DNA from 3 places in the Rhodococcus sp. NPDC058532 genome. Region 3 is predicted to be linked to each of the others. Evidence: riboswitches for the same ligand, from Rfam matches in the RefSeq annotation. Region 3 holds a riboswitch; each other region holds the start of a gene.
What was found. A riboswitch is a leader RNA that binds a small molecule or an ion and turns the genes downstream of it on or off. The one in region 3 is predicted to bind cobalamin.
Positions count from the first base shown of each region.

Region 1: it holds a riboswitch for cobalamin, as region 3 does, so the genes downstream of both, ACFWQG_RS06120 (VWA domain-containing protein) here and ACFWQG_RS09210 (ABC transporter substrate-binding protein) in region 3, are expected to answer to the same signal.
Region 2: it holds a riboswitch for cobalamin, as region 3 does, so the genes downstream of both, ACFWQG_RS10565 (FecCD family ABC transporter permease) here and ACFWQG_RS09210 (ABC transporter substrate-binding protein) in region 3, are expected to answer to the same signal.

Region 1 covers NZ_JBHXNU010000003.1:333,734-338,550, reverse strand. Annotated here, with positions in the region: gene ACFWQG_RS06130 (cobyrinate a,c-diamide synthase) at 1-505, opposite strand, end outside; gene cobO (cob(I)yrinic acid a,c-diamide adenosyltransferase) at 499-1,113, opposite strand; gene ACFWQG_RS06120 (VWA domain-containing protein) at 1,159-3,096, opposite strand; adenosylcobalamin (AdoCbl) riboswitch at 3,105-3,265, opposite strand; gene mqo (malate dehydrogenase (quinone)) at 3,336-4,817, opposite strand, start outside.
Region 2 covers NZ_JBHXNU010000007.1:25,435-30,251, reverse strand. Annotated here, with positions in the region: gene ACFWQG_RS10580 (glyceraldehyde-3-phosphate dehydrogenase) at 1-305, opposite strand, end outside; gene ACFWQG_RS10575 (ABC transporter substrate-binding protein) at 541-1,551, opposite strand; gene ACFWQG_RS10570 (ABC transporter ATP-binding protein) at 1,552-2,322, opposite strand; gene ACFWQG_RS10565 (FecCD family ABC transporter permease) at 2,322-3,359, opposite strand; cobalamin riboswitch at 3,483-3,700, opposite strand; gene ACFWQG_RS10560 (hypothetical protein) at 3,740-3,892, opposite strand; gene ACFWQG_RS10555 (class E sortase) at 3,893-4,705, opposite strand; gene ACFWQG_RS10550 (hypothetical protein) at 4,737-4,817, opposite strand, start outside.
Region 3 covers NZ_JBHXNU010000006.1:17,659-22,475, forward strand. Annotated here, with positions in the region: gene ACFWQG_RS09200 (S9 family peptidase) at 1-768, opposite strand, end outside; gene ACFWQG_RS09205 (phosphoribosylaminoimidazolesuccinocarboxamide synthase) at 787-1,671, opposite strand; cobalamin riboswitch at 1,755-1,945, shown strand; gene ACFWQG_RS09210 (ABC transporter substrate-binding protein) at 1,976-2,959, shown strand; gene ACFWQG_RS09215 (FecCD family ABC transporter permease) at 2,956-4,014, shown strand; gene ACFWQG_RS09220 (ABC transporter ATP-binding protein) at 4,011-4,817, shown strand, end outside.

The DNA of each region.
Region 1 (4,817 bases), on a different contig from region 3:
GCTCGTGCCGGGCGCTGCCGACCCGGTTCAGGATCACCCCGCCGATCCGGACGTTCCGGTCGAAGGTCGCGAAGCCGTGCAGCACCGCGGCGAGGGACTGACTGTGGCCGCGGGCGTCGACGACGAGCACCACGGGCGCGCCGAGCAGCCCCGCCACCTGCGCGGTGGAGCCCTCGGCCGCCCCGTCCGGCGCGGGGTCCGCGATCTTGCCGTCGAACAGCCCCATCACGCCCTCGACGACGGCGATGTCGCAACCCGCGCTGCCGTGCCGGTACAGCGGGCCGATCCGGTCCGCACCGACCAGCACCGGATCCAGGTTGCGCCCGACCCGGCCCGCCGCGAGGCCGTGATAGCCGGGGTCGATGTAGTCCGGGCCCACCTTAAACGGGGCGACCCGGTCCCCCGCAGCGCGCAGCGCACCGATGAGTCCCGTTGCGACGGTGGTCTTTCCGCTGCCCGATGCGGGTGCGGCGATCACCACCGCCGGGACGGCGCGATCTACCACTCGATGCCCCGTTGCCCCTTGCGGCCCGCGTCCATCGGGTGCTTGACCTTCGTCATCTCGGTGACCAGGTCGGCGGCGTCGAGCAGCGCCTGCGGGGCGTCCCGGCCGGTGATCACCACGTGCTGCTGGCCGGGACGGCGCACCAGGACGTCGACGACCTCGTCGACGTCGACCCAACCCCACTTGAGCGGGTAGGTGAACTCGTCGAGGACGTAGAACCGGTGTTCCTCGCGTTCGATCCGCCGGGCCACCTCCCGCCAGCCGTCGAGCGCGACCCGGGCGTGGTCCTCGTCGTCGCCCTTCTTCCTGGTCCACGACCAGCCGTCGCCCATCTTGTGCCAGGACACCCGGCCGCCTGCCCCGGTGGACTCGTGCAGGTCGCCGAGCGCCCGGAACGCGGCCTCCTCCCCGACCTTCCACTTGGCGGACTTGACGAACTGGAAGACCCCGATGTCGAAGCCCTGGTTCCAGGCGCGCAGCGCCATCCCGAACGCGGCGGTGGACTTGCCCTTACCGGGCCCGGTGTGCACGGCCAGGACGGGGGCGTTGCGACGCTGCCTGGTGGTCAGCCCGTCGTCGGGAACGTTGTCGGGGACACCCTTGGGCATGCGAATTCTCCTCGTCGGGTTGGGGGTTGGGCAGGGGACGGTCGGTCAGGCGGCCGCGCGGACGACGCCGGCGACCTGCTCCGCGGACAGTTCGGAGAGCCGGACGCAGGCCCCCCGCAGCGCGGTCGCGAGTTCCGCGGCCAACCCCAGCCGGACCATCCCGGTCTCGCAGTCGACGACGACGGCGGCGGCGGCCGTGTCGGCGAGCAGACCCGCCGCGACCTTCGCCCGGTGCACCGGGTCGGTGCCGCCGGTGGCGCGGCCGTCGGTGAGGGCGACGACCATCGCACGCCGGTGCGGATCCCGCAGCCGTTCCCGCAGCACCACCTCGCGGGCCGTGAGGAACCCTTGCGCGAGTGGGGTTCTCCCACCGGTGCGCAGCGACGCCAGCCTGCGGACCGCGATGTCCACGGAGGAGGTCGGCGGCAGCGCCACCTCGGCGGACGCGCCGCGGACCGTGACGACCGCGACCTTGTCCCTCCGCTGGTAGGCGTCGCGGAGCAGCGACACCACGGCACCGGTGACGGCGGACAACCGGTCCCTGGCCGCCATCGACCCGGACGCGTCGACGACGAACACGATCAGGTTGCCCTCGCGCCCCTCCCTCAACGCGCCCCGAATGTCTCCGGGCGCCAACAGCATCCGGCCGTCGGTGCGCCCACGCGTGGACTGGTGCTCGGCGGCGGCGAACAGGGTGGCGACCAGGTGCAGGCCGCGACCGGGGTCGGTGGTCGCGCGCACGGTCCGCCCGCGTACGGACCGGGACCGGGACCGCCTGCCCGGCGCGCCCTCGCCGACGCCGGGGACGGTCAGCAGCCGGGTGCGGAACTGGCCGGTCGGCGCGCCGACCGGGCGTTCCGGCGGCGCGCCGGGGCCGGTCGATTCTGGTTCCTCGGCCTGCGCCGCACCATCCGGGGCGGGGGCGTCGGGTGCGGGGCCACCGGCGTCCGGGGCGGGGGCGCCGCCACCGGGACCGTCCGGCTCGGGGTCGGGCTCGGGGTCATGCTCGGGCTCGGGCTCGGAGTGACTGCGGGCCTGCTCGTCGGCGTCCCGCATCGCCTCGTCCAGCTGCTGCTGGTCCAGGCCCGGTTCGTCGAACGGGTCGCGGCGGCGGCGGTGCGGCAGGGTCAGCTCGGCCGCGACCCGCACGTCCGGCTCGGCGACCTCGGTCGCACCGCGCCATGCCGCGTGCGCGGTCGCGGTGCGGGCCAGGACCAGGTCGGCGCGCATTCCATCCACGTCGAAGGAGGCGCACAGCGCGGCGATCCGGCGCAGCTCGGTGTCGGGCAGGCCGACCGCGGGCAGCGCGGCCCGCGCGGCGGCGATCCTGGCGGCGGTGTCGGCGTCGGCGCCCGCGTAGCCGGCCGCGAATCCGGTGGGGTCGGCCTCGAAGTCGAGGCGGCGGCGGATCACCTGCATGCGGACGTCGACGTCTCGGGACGCGGCGACGTCGACGGCGAGGCCGAACCGGTCGAGCAGCTGCGGACGCAGCTCGCCCTCCTCCGGGTTCATTGTTCCGACGAGGACGAACTTGGCGGGATGGGAGTGCGAGACACCGTCGCGTTCGACGTGGACGCGGCCCATGGCTGCGGCGTCGAGCAGCACGTCGACGAGGTGGTCGTGCAGCAGGTTCACCTCGTCGACGTAGAGCACACCGTCGTGGGCGGCGGCCAGCAGGCCGGGTTGGAAGGCACGCTCGCCGTCCCGGAGCACCTTCTCCAGGTCGAGGGAGCCGATCACCCGGTCCTCGGTGGCGCCGACCGGCAGTTCCACCAGGCGGGCCGGGTCGCCGCCCGCCGTCGGGGGCAGCAGCGCGGCGAGCGCGCGGACCACCGTCGACTTCGCGGTGCCCTTCTCGCCGCGCACCAGCACTCCGCCGATGCCGGGATGCACGGCGCACAGGGTCAGCGCCAGCCGCAGCTGGTCCTGCCCGACGATGGCACTGAACGGAAAACCGGGGTCTGCCGAATCCTGTTGCGTCACGGCGCCACTCTCCTCACTCCCCGGTCTCCGCGCCGGGGGTCGGACGAAAAGTTCCGCCGCCGCGGCAATCTGACTTCGGAACCGATCGTGGCTCGGTGTCCGTCACAGTGGCGGGACCGCGCCTGACTTCCACAGGACTTCCCCGCGACGGGAAACATGATGTTCGCCGCGAACTCTATCCGGTGCAACGACACCGGCCGCCACCTGGGCAGGTGACGGCCGGTGAACGGGTGGACGGATCAGGCGGATGCGGCGGCCGGGACCTCGACGGGGGCCTCGAGCTCGAGCGCCCGGTTGCTCCAGTCCCACACCTCACGGAACAGCGACTCGTTGTCGGACAGCTTCAGACCCAGCGACGGGACCATCTGCTTGAGCTGCGGCTCCCATGCGCTCCACCGGTCCCCGAAGCACCGCTGCAGGACGTCGAGCATCGCGGGGACCGCGGTGGACGCGCCGGGCGAGGCGCCGAGCAGACCCGCGATGGTGCCGTCCGCGGCGTTGATGACGGCGGTGCCGAACTCGAGCACGCCCCCGCCGCCCTTCTTGCGGATCACCTGCACCCGCTGACCCGCGGTGATCAGTTCCCAGTCGCCGCCGGTCGCGCGCGGCACGAACTCGCGCAGCGTCTCGATCCGGTCGTCGGCCGACTGCAGGAGCTCACCGATGAGGTACTTCGTCAGGCCGAGTTCGGTGACGCCGACACCGAGCATCGACATCAGGTTGTTCGGCTTGATGGATCCGGGCAGGTCGGTGACCTTGCCGTTCTTGAGGAACTTCGGCGACCAGCCGGCGTACGGGCCGAACAGCAGGCCCTTCTTGCCGCCGATGACGCGGGTGTCGAGGTGCGGCACCGACATCGGGGGCGCGCCGACCGCGGCCTTGCCGTAGACCTTGGCGTTGTGCTGCTCGATCAGATCCGGGTTGGTGCAGCGCAGGAACTCGCCGGAGACCGGGAAGCCACCGAAGCCCTTGGCCTCGGCGATGCCCGACTTCTGCAGCAGGTGCAGCGCACCGCCGCCCGCGCCGACGAAGACGAACTTCGCGTTCACGGTCTTCTTGTCGCCGGTGCGCTGGTTGACGACCTTCAGGGTCCAGCTGCCGTCGGACTGCTTGGTGATGTTGCGGACGTCGTGGCCGAAGTGGACGGTGCCGCCGGTGGCGCCGATGTTGCCCAGCAGCTGCTTGGTCAGGGCGCCGAAGTCGACGTCGGTGCCGCCGTCGGTCCAGTTCAACGCGACCGGATCGGAGAAGTCACGACCGGTGGCCATCAGCGGCAGGCGCTTGGCGAACTCGTCGGGGCGCTCGGTGTATTCCATCCCCGCGAACAGCGGGTGGCCGGCGAGGGCGTCGTAGCGGGCCCGCAGGTACTTCACGTTCTCCGCCCCGTGCACGAAGCTCACGTGCGGGATCGGGTTGACGAATTCCTTCGGCTCGGTGAGGATGCCGTTCTCGATCGCGTAGGCCCAGAACTGCCGCGACACCTGGAACTGCTCGTTGACGTTGACGGCCTTGGTGATGTCCACCGAGCCGTCCTTGGTCGCAGGCGTGTAGTTGAGCTCACACAGCGCCGAGTGTCCGGTGCCTGCGTTGTTCCAGGGGTCGCTGCTCTCGGCGGCGGCGGCGTCGAGACGCTCGAACACGCTGATCGACCAGTCCGGCTGCAGCTGCCGGAGCAGGGCACCGAGCGTGGCACTCATGATGCCCGCACCCACGAGAACTAC
Region 2 (4,817 bases), on a different contig from region 3:
CCGCCGTTGCCGGTGGCGCGGTAGGCCGACACCAGCAGGCCGAGGTCGATCTTCGACGGGCGCAGGTCGAGCTCGGTCAGCGCCTCGAGGAACGGGAACGTCTCCTCGACGGACAGCTCGTCACCACGGATCTGCCTGGCGAAGCGGTGGGTGCGCAGGATGCTGATGACCGACTTGTTCACCAGCGAGCGGCTGTGAAGCAGAATGGTCACCGAGTGCCTGCGGTGCAGGCCGCCGATGATCGGGATCATCGCTTCGGCGAGCGCTTCCTCGGAGTTCCACTGGGTCAGTTCCGCTGTGGTCACTGCGATCCTCTGTCTTTCTGACTCTGTGTGGCGTGCCCGTGGGTTGGACGCCGAACTGGATGAGACGCACGTCACTTCGCCGGCCGCGATCCGGTTCGGTCGAACCGGGCCACGACCGGCGAAAACGGTGCACGCGCTACCAGCATAGGTAACGACCTGCACGCGACCCAAAGGGCGTTCTCGGGGGTGCCCGGTCGGGGCGCCGCGATCACCGGCCTGCCGGCCCGCGCCGTGGTCAGTAACCCTTCGACCGCAGGAACTCGGCGACGGTGACGATCGCGTCGGGATTGCGGGGGCCCTCCACCAGGGCCGCGTACGGCAGCGCGATGATGTTGCCCTCGCGCACCGCGGTGGTGCCCGCCATCAGCGGCTGCTGACGCAGCAGCCGGATCTTCGCGTCCACCGACTCGTCCGGCCCGGCCCCGTAGTCGACGATCACGATCGCCTGCGGGTCGCGTTGCGCCGCCGCCTCCCACGAGGTGGTGGTCCACGAGTCGTTCAGGTCGTCGAAGATGTTGCTGCCGCCCGCCTCGCGGATGATCTGCGACGGCGCCGCGGTCCGGCCGGAGGTGAACGGCTCCGGGGTTGCGCTGTCGAACAGGAACACCCGGGCCGGCTCCTGCCCGGCCGGCGCCGACGCCGTCGCCGCGGCCACCTGCTCGCGGTACCCGGCGACCAGGTCGTCGGCCCGGTCCCGGACACCGAAGATGTCCCCGAGGTTCGCCAGGTCCGCGTACAGCGCGTCGAGCGGCTCCATCACCCCGCGGCGGTCCGTGTCGGGCTGCCTGCAGGCCTCGGTCAGCTGGTAGGGGACGGCGCCGATCGAGCGCACCCAGTCCGGGGTCAGGCCCGTCGACTCCTTGAACCCGTAGTTCCAGCCCGCGAAGACGAAGTCGGGGTTCGCCGCCTGCACCACCTCCCGGGTGAACGCATCCCCGAGCTGCGGGGCCGCCTCGAAGTCGGCCCGCCACGGCGAGGTGGCGATGTCCCGCTCCTTGCCCGGGTAGCTGGTGTAGCCCGCCAGGTGTTCGGTGAGGCCGAGCGCGAACATCATCTCGGTGATCGCGGTGTCGTTGGTGACCACCCGCTGCGGGACGCCGTCGACGGTCAGGGGTGCGCCGCAGTTGGTGACGGTCACCGACTCTCCGGTGGGTTCGGCGGCCGCGTCCTGCACGTCGGCGCCGCACGCCGTCAACGCGAACACGCTCGCCGCTGCCATCGCGACCGTCCAGGGTCGGGACCTCATCTAGTACTCCTTCTCGTCGAAGATGATCTGGGGAACACCCAGCCGGGGATGGGTGACGACGTGCCCGCCGATCGCGAACCACCGCCGCAGCACGTCGGCCGTCACGACCTCGTCCGGTGTCCCCGTGCACACGAGCCGGCCACCGCTGAGGACGAACAGCCGATCGCAGTACTGCGCGGCCAGGTTCAGGTCGTGCAGCGCCGCGATCACGGTGATGCCCAGGTTCCGGGCCGCGGTCAGGACGCTGTACTGGTGGTGGACGTCGAGGTGGTTGGTCGGCTCGTCCAGCACCAGCACCCGCGGCTGCTGCGCCAGCGCGCGGGCGATCAGGACGCGTTGCCGCTCCCCGCCGGATAGGGACAGGAAGCTGCGGTGCTCGAGGTGCGACGCGTCGGCGGTCGCCAGCGCGTCGCGGCACAGGCCGACGTCGCGGCGGTCGGCTCTGCGCAACGCCGACTGATGCGGCAGGCGGCCGGTGGCCACGACCTCGGCCGCGGTGAAGTCGAACTGCATCAGGCTGTCCTGGGTCAGGGCCGCGACCTGACGTGCGTTCTCGCGCATGCTGATCGCGGCGATGTCCGTGCCGCCGACCAGGATCCGGCCCGCCGCGGGCGACAACGCCCGATACAGGCAGCGCAGCAGGGTGGACTTGCCGCTACCGTTCGCCCCGACGACGCCGACGAAGGTGCCCTCCTCGGCTGCGAGGGTCACCGCCTCGAGGATCCGGGTGCCGCCGATCTCGACCGTGACGTCCCGATAGTCGACCCGCATCAGCCGACCCCCACCAGGGCGCCGCGGCGCCGCATCAGCAGCACGAACAGCGGGACCCCGACCGCGGCGGTGATCGCCCCCAGCGGAAGTTCCTGCGGCGGAATCAGGGTGCGGGCCAGCAGGTCCGCGGTGACCAGGAACACCGCGCCGAGCAACGGCGTCACCACGATCAGCCGGCGATGGTCGGCGCCGACCAGCAGCCTGGCCACGTGCGGTACCACCAGCCCGACGAAACCAACGGCGCCGCAGATCGACACGAAACATCCGGTCATGACCGCGGCAACAACGAACAGCAACAGCCGGAAGCGGCTCGCGTCGATCCCGAGCGCCGCGCTGACCTCGTCACCCATCGACAGCGCGTTCAGCCGGCGCGCACAGGCCGCGATGACCGCCAACCCGATCACGGTCACCGCCGCCGCCAGCGGCACCGCCTGCCAGGTGGCACCGGCGAGGCTGCCGAGCAGCCAGAACATCACCGACCGCGCCGCGTCCCCGTGCGGTGCCATGAACACCAACACCGTTGTGGCAGCGGAAAACCCGTACCCGAGGGCGGTCCCGGTGAGGACCAGGCGCAGCGGAACCAGCCCCGCCGACGACCGGGCCATCAGGTACACCAGGATCGTGGCCCCGAGCGCGCCAAGGAACGCGGCGGTCGACAGCGCGTACAGGCCGAGCGCGCCGAAGGTGCCGAACAGCACCACCGACGTGGCGCCCACCGAGGCACCCGAGGAGATGCCCAGCACGTACGGGTCGGCCAGCGCGTTGCGCACCATCGCCTGCACGATCAGCCCGACCCCGCTCAATCCGGCACCGACCAACGCGGCCAACAACACTCGCGGCAGTCGGGAGTCGGTCACGATCCGATAGTTCGGGAGGTCCGGCGCGAGGACCGGCCCGCCGGTCAGTTCGGCCCACAGGAATCCGGTGGTATCACGCCAGGGAACGGGTGCGGTGCCGAGCATCAACGCCAGGACGGAGACGACCGCGAGCGCGGCCACCAGGCCGATGGCCAACGGGGCCACGGGCAGTCGGCGCATCATCGACCACTTTCACCTGGATGCAGGTGCCAGCCTCACCGGGCGGTGCGCGCAACGACGTGCGGGCACAGCGGTGCCCGCATCCTCGTCGACCGCTCCCTCGGAGTCGACAGGCGACCACGCCGGCGGCATGGCCGCGCTGGCAGGTCTTCGGGCTCGTGGACACGGATCGGGCGAACCCGAATTCTCCTACTGGCGGCCGCTTCCCGGGCTCACACCCAGTGCTGATGGCCGCGGTCGTTTCCACACACCGCTGCGGGGCAGCTCCGGTTTCCCACCGGATTCCCTCTTACGAACCACCCGGCACGAGCCGGGCGGTAACCAACGCGCGGCCACAGTAGCACTCAGGGTCGGCACCGCGAACCGGCCAGGGCGGGCCGTCAGACGGTGACGTCCGAGTAGGGCATCTGCTCGGACACCCACGGAAACACGACCTCCATGAGCAGCAGGAACACCGCGGCGGCGAGAACGGTCGCCAGCAGGACCTTCACCGGTCGGGGTCCGGGGAGAACACCCCAGAAGTAGCCGTACATCTAGTGCTCCTGCAATGCCACGGGCAGGGTGCCCGCGAACTTCGGGGTCGTCTCGACGAGAACGGCGTGCACGATCATCCGTTCGGCGTTCGAGAACAGCGGATGGCAGGTGGTGAGCGTCAACACGCTCTCCAGCCAGGGGCCCGGCTCGACCCACTCGGCTCCGGGCAGCGGATTGACGACGGCGACGTCGCCGGGCACGGTGATGTGTCGACCAAGCACGTGCGCATAGTCGCCGCCCGCGACCCGGTCGATCTGCTCGGGGCGCAGGCAGTCCGCGGCCGCAGCACGCCGCTCGGGTGCGGCGGCGGCGAGCGGCAGCAGCCGGTACGTCATCCATTCGGTTCTGGTCTCCACGACGACGGCGTCGCAGGCGCCGAGTCGGTCCAGGTGTTCGAACACCGCACCGGATCCGTTGCGATGCCCGGCGATCGCAACATTCCCCGGCTCGCCGGGCAGTTGCGTGTCGGTGTAGTGGCCGGGGCCCGCCTTCAGGTCCTCGTTGCTGGTGCCCTCGACGACCGCGTACGCGGCGCCGAGCGTCGGAAAGTGCAGGCGCGCGAACCCTTCTCCGGGCGTCGGGACCGGCGGGGCCACCGGCGCGTCACCGGCGGCCCCGGAACCCTGCGCCCACGATTGCGCGAGGCCGTTGTCGACCTCGTCCTGCAACCGACCCGAGACGATGTTGGTCCAGAACGCCTCGTAGATCACGAACAGCAGGACGACGACCCCCGCCGTGAGCAGCAGCTCACCGGTGACCTGGCCTGCGCCCGGCCGGGGCCGGGCCCGCACCGGAACGACGGCATCACGCATGGGGCGGGCCCTCCTTTGCGGCCGGGTCGAGCTAGCTGTTCGCGTCGATCGTGGCGCTTCCGCTGCCACCGACAAGATCGTAGAGGAGAACGGACAGCTGACCGAGGCCGTC
Region 3 (4,817 bases):
GATCCAGATCGTCAGGTACTTCTCGCTGCGGGTGGATCCGAAGCCGACCCAGTACCGTTCGTCGGGCTCGTGGAAGACCCGCACGTCCGCGGACCGCGGGGTGCCCAATTCGTGCCGCCAGACGGTGTCCGGGCGCCACGCCTCGTCGACGGTCAGGTAGAAGACGTGCCGGTTGTCCAGCGACCAGGTGGCGCCCGGCGCGGTGCCAGCGATCTCGTCGGCGAGCAGGTCGCCGCTGTCGAGGTTCTTGAACCGCAGCAGGTAGCGCTCGTCGCCCGCGGTGTCGACGGAGTACGCGAGCAGGCTGCCGTCGAGGGTCACCGACAGCGCGCCGAGCGCGAAGAAGTCGTGCCCCTCGGCGAGCTCGTTGCCGTCGAGCAGCACCTGCTCGCCGGGGATCTCGGCGTCGGTGGTCAGCACCGGCGGGGTCCAGTCGTCGGCGGACGCGATCGGGCAGCGGCAGTGCACCCCGTACTGCTTGCCCTCGAACGAGCGCGAGTAGTACCACCACTGCCCCATCCGGGACGGCACCGAGAGGTCGGTCTCCTGGGTGCGGGACTTGATCTCGCCGAAGATCGCCTCCCGCAGCGGCCCCAGGTGCTCGGTCCGCGCGTCCGTGTGGGCGTTCTCCGCCTCGAGATACGCGACGACCTCCGGGTCGCTCTTGTCCCGCAGCCACTCGTAGTCGTCGACGAACGTGTCGCCGTGATGGGTGCGCGGCTGGGGGACCTTCTTCGCGACCGGGGGTGCGGCATCAGGCGAGCTCATGCCCGTCAGCCTATGTCGTCACCCGATCCAGTCGGCGAAGGACAGCCCGGAGATCCGCTCGTAGGCCTCGATGTAGCGGGCGCGGGTGGCGTCGACGATCTCCTGCGGCAGCGGCGGCGGCGGGGTGTCCGAGGCCCGGTCCCAGCCGGACTCGGGACCGGTCAGCCAGTTGCGGACGAACTGCTTGTCGAAGCTGGGCTGCACCCGGCCCGCCTCGTAGCCGTCGGCGGGCCAGTACCGCGACGAGTCGGGGGTGAGCACCTCGTCGGCGAGCACCAGGTTGCCGTCGGCGTCGATCCCGAACTCGAACTTGGTGTCCGCGAGGATGATTCCGCGCTCAGACGCGAAAATCGCGGCGCGCGTGTAGATGTCGAGGGTGTCCTCGCGCAGTTTGAAGGCGAGGTTCTGGCCGAGCTGGTCGACGACGGTCGCGAAGTCGACGTTCTCGTCGTGGTCGCCGAGCGCGGCCTTGGTCGCCGGGGTGAAGATCGGTTCCGGCAGCTGCGACGCCTCGACCAGGCCCTCCGGCAGTTGCACACCGCACACCGCGCCGGTGCTCTGATAGTCGGCCAGCCCCGACCCGGTGAGGTAGCCGCGCGCAACACACTCGACGGGCACCATGTTCAGCTTCTTCACCACCAGGGCCCGGCCGAGCACCTCGGCGGGGATCCGCTCGTCGTCCGGCGGGCCCGCCAGGTGGTTCTGGGCGGTCAGCCGGGTGAAGAAGAACACGCTCATCGCGGTCAGCACCCGCCCCTTGTCCGGGATCGGGGTGCTGAGGATGTGGTCGTAGGCCGAGATCCGGTCGCTCGCGACGAGCAGCAGGTGCTCGTCGTCGATGGTGTAGAGGTCGCGGACCTTGCCGCCGGCCAGGTGGGCGTAGTCGGAAAGTGAGGGGCGCACGAACCAACCCTATCGGGTTTCGGTCCGTCGGCCGCCGGAGCCGCGGCGAACCGGACAAGCGGGGCAGGGCGGCGGGCGGGCCGTCGACTATCCTTCCTCCCGGTGTCACGGTGAACGGGAAGTCCGGTACGAATCCGGCGCGGTACTCGCCACTGTGGGCAGGTTGGTCGACCACCCGGGGCTCGCCCCAGCCACTGGATGCGCACATCCGGGAAGGCGTGGTCGGCGGTCACCCTGCCGAGCCAGGAGACCGGCCGCGACACCTGCCTGCACGTTTTCCACGAGTCATGGAAGGCGGGTCACCTTGCGTACCCCCGTTTCACCCCGCGCCCTCGCCGCCGTCGCTGCCACCGCAGCGGCCACGCTCCTTCTCTCCGCGTGCGCCGGGTCGGACCCGGCCCCGGACACCGCCGCGATCTCCCTGCAGAACTGCGGACGCACCGTCACCCTCGACGGCCCGGCCGAACGCGGCGTCACCCTCAACCAGGGGGCCACCGAGACGGCGCTGTCGATCGGCGCGCAGGACGCCCTGGTCGGCACCGCATACCTCGACGACACCATCGCCCCGCAGTGGCAGGCCGCGTACGCGCAGGTGCCGCCGCTGAACGAGCAGGACTACCCGAGCCGCGAGGCGCTGCTCGAGACGAAACCGGATCTGGTGCTGGCGTCGTATGCGACCGCGTTCGACGACAAGGCCGTCGGCTCGCAGGACTCGTTCGACGACCTCGGCATCGGCACCTACGTCTCGCCGTTCGGCTGCCCGAACCGCGCGGCGCGCCCGCCGGTCGCGTGGGATTCCATCGGCACCGAGATCAGCGACTACGGCACCCTGTTCGGCCGCGAGTCCGAGGCGGCGGCGGTGGTCGCGCAGATGCGCGAGACGGTCGCGGGCATCGAGGCAGCCGCACCGGCGGAGGGCAAGAGCATCTTCTGGTACGACAGCAACACCGACATCCCGTACGTCGGCGGCAATGCGGGCGGCCCGCAGCTGATCATCGACGCGGTCGGCGGCACCAACATCTTCGCCGGGGTCGACGGGTCCTGGGCCGATGGCAGCTGGGAGACGGTGCTGGCCGCGGACCCCGACGTCATCGTCCTGGCCGACGCGTCGTGGGACACCGCCGAGGAGAAGAAGGCGTACCTGCGCGCCGATCCGGCGCTGCGGGACCTGACCGCGGTGCGCGGCGATGCGTTCGTCGTCGTCCCGTTCTCGGCGAGCACCCCCGGACCGCGACTGATCGAGGGCGCGACCCTGGTCGCCGAGCAACTGGGCGGCGGCCCGGCATGAGCGCGGCAACCCGGGTGCCCACCCGGGTCCGGTCGACGACCGCAGCAGGCTGGACGCTGGCACTGGCCGCGCTGCTCGCGGTGAGCTGCGCGGCGGGGGTAACGATCGGGGCTGCCGACCTGTCGATCGGCACCGTCGTCGAGGCCGTCGCCGGGCGGCTCGGGCTCGGTCCCGGCACCGACCTGCTGACCACGCACATCGTCGTCGACCTGCGGCTGCCCCGGGTGCTCGCTGCGGCGCTGGTCGGGGCCGGGCTTGCGCTGTGCGGGGCGGTGCTGCAGTCGCTGACCGGCAACCCGCTCGCCGACCCCTACCTGCTCGGCATGTCCGGCGGCGCCTCGCTCGGTGCGGTGCTCGCCCTGACCGCCGGGGTCGGGACGGCCGGCGTCCTCGGGGTCGGGTCGGTGGCGGCGGCGGCGTTCGTCGCGTCGCTCGGGTGCCTGCTGCTGGTGTTCCTCATCTCGACGTCCCGGTCGGGCGCCCTGCTGCCGGGGCGGCTGGTGCTGGCGGGCATCGCGGTCGGGCAGTTCGCGGCGGCGGTGACGTCGGCGCTGGTGCTGCTCGGGGACCGGGACGCCGCCCATCGGGTGTTGCAGTGGACGCTCGGGTCGGTCGCGGGGGTGCGGTGGTCGGGGCTGGTGGCGATCGCCGCGGTCGTGACGGTCACCGCCGTCGTGATGCTCGGGCACGCCCGGGTGCTGGACTCGTTCGCATTCGGCGAGCGCGCCGCCGCGAGCCTGGGCACCGACGTCGACCGCTCCCGCTGGGTGCTGTACGGGGTGGCGTCGCTGTGCACCGCCGCCCTCGTCGCGCAGGCCGGGGTGATCGGCTTCGTCGGGCTCGTCGTCCCGCACGCCGCCCGGATGCTCGCCGGACCGCTGCACGCCCGACTGCTGCCCGTCGTCGCACTCGTCGGCGCGGTGCTGCTGGTGTGGGCGGATGTCGCGGCCCGCACGATCCTGCCGGGGCGGGAGCTGCCGATCAGCATCGTCACCGCGGTGGTCGGCGTCCCGGTGTTCGTCCTGCTGCTGCGCAGGCGGGGGGCCCGCGGATGAGCCACCACTCCCCCGAGGTCCGCGTCGAGGACCTCACCTGGTCGGTGGACGGCGCAACGATCCTCGACCGGGTCAGCTGCCGGGCGCCGTCCCGGCGGGTGACCGGGCTGATCGGCCCCAACGGCTCCGGCAAGACGTCGCTGCTGTCGGCGATGGCCCGGCTCGTGCGCCCCGACCGCGGACGAGTGCTGCTCGGCGACGACCCCGCAACCGCGATCGCCCGTCGGGAGTTCGCGCGCACCGTCGCTCTGGTGGAGCAGCATTCGGCGACCGACCTGGACCTGACGGTGGAGCAGATCGTCGAGCTCGGCACCATTCCGCACCGCGGCGGCTGGGCCCGCCCCGCAGGCCTCGGCAACGGCGACCTCGTCGCCGACGGCCTCGCGGCAGCCGGGATCGGCCACCTGCGACACCGGGTGTGGCGGAACCTGTCCGGCGGCGAGCGGCAGAAGACGCAGCTGGCGCGGGCGTTCGCGCAGCGGCCGTGCGTGCTGCTGATGGACGAGCCGACGAACCACCTCGACGTGTCCGCGTCACTGGAGTTGCTGGACCTGATCCGGGCGCGGGGGCTGACGACGGTCGCAGCGATGCACGACCTGAACCTGGCGGCGATGTACTGCGATCACCTGGTGGTGCTGCACGACGGCCGGGTGATCACCGAGGGGCCCACCGAAACCGTCCTCACCGCGGACCTGCTGGCCGACGTGTACGGCCTCGACGCGCTCGTGCAGCCGCATCCCCGCACCGGGCGCCCGATGGTGGTGCTGTGCGGCACGCGCGGCGCGGACATCGAAAGGGCAACA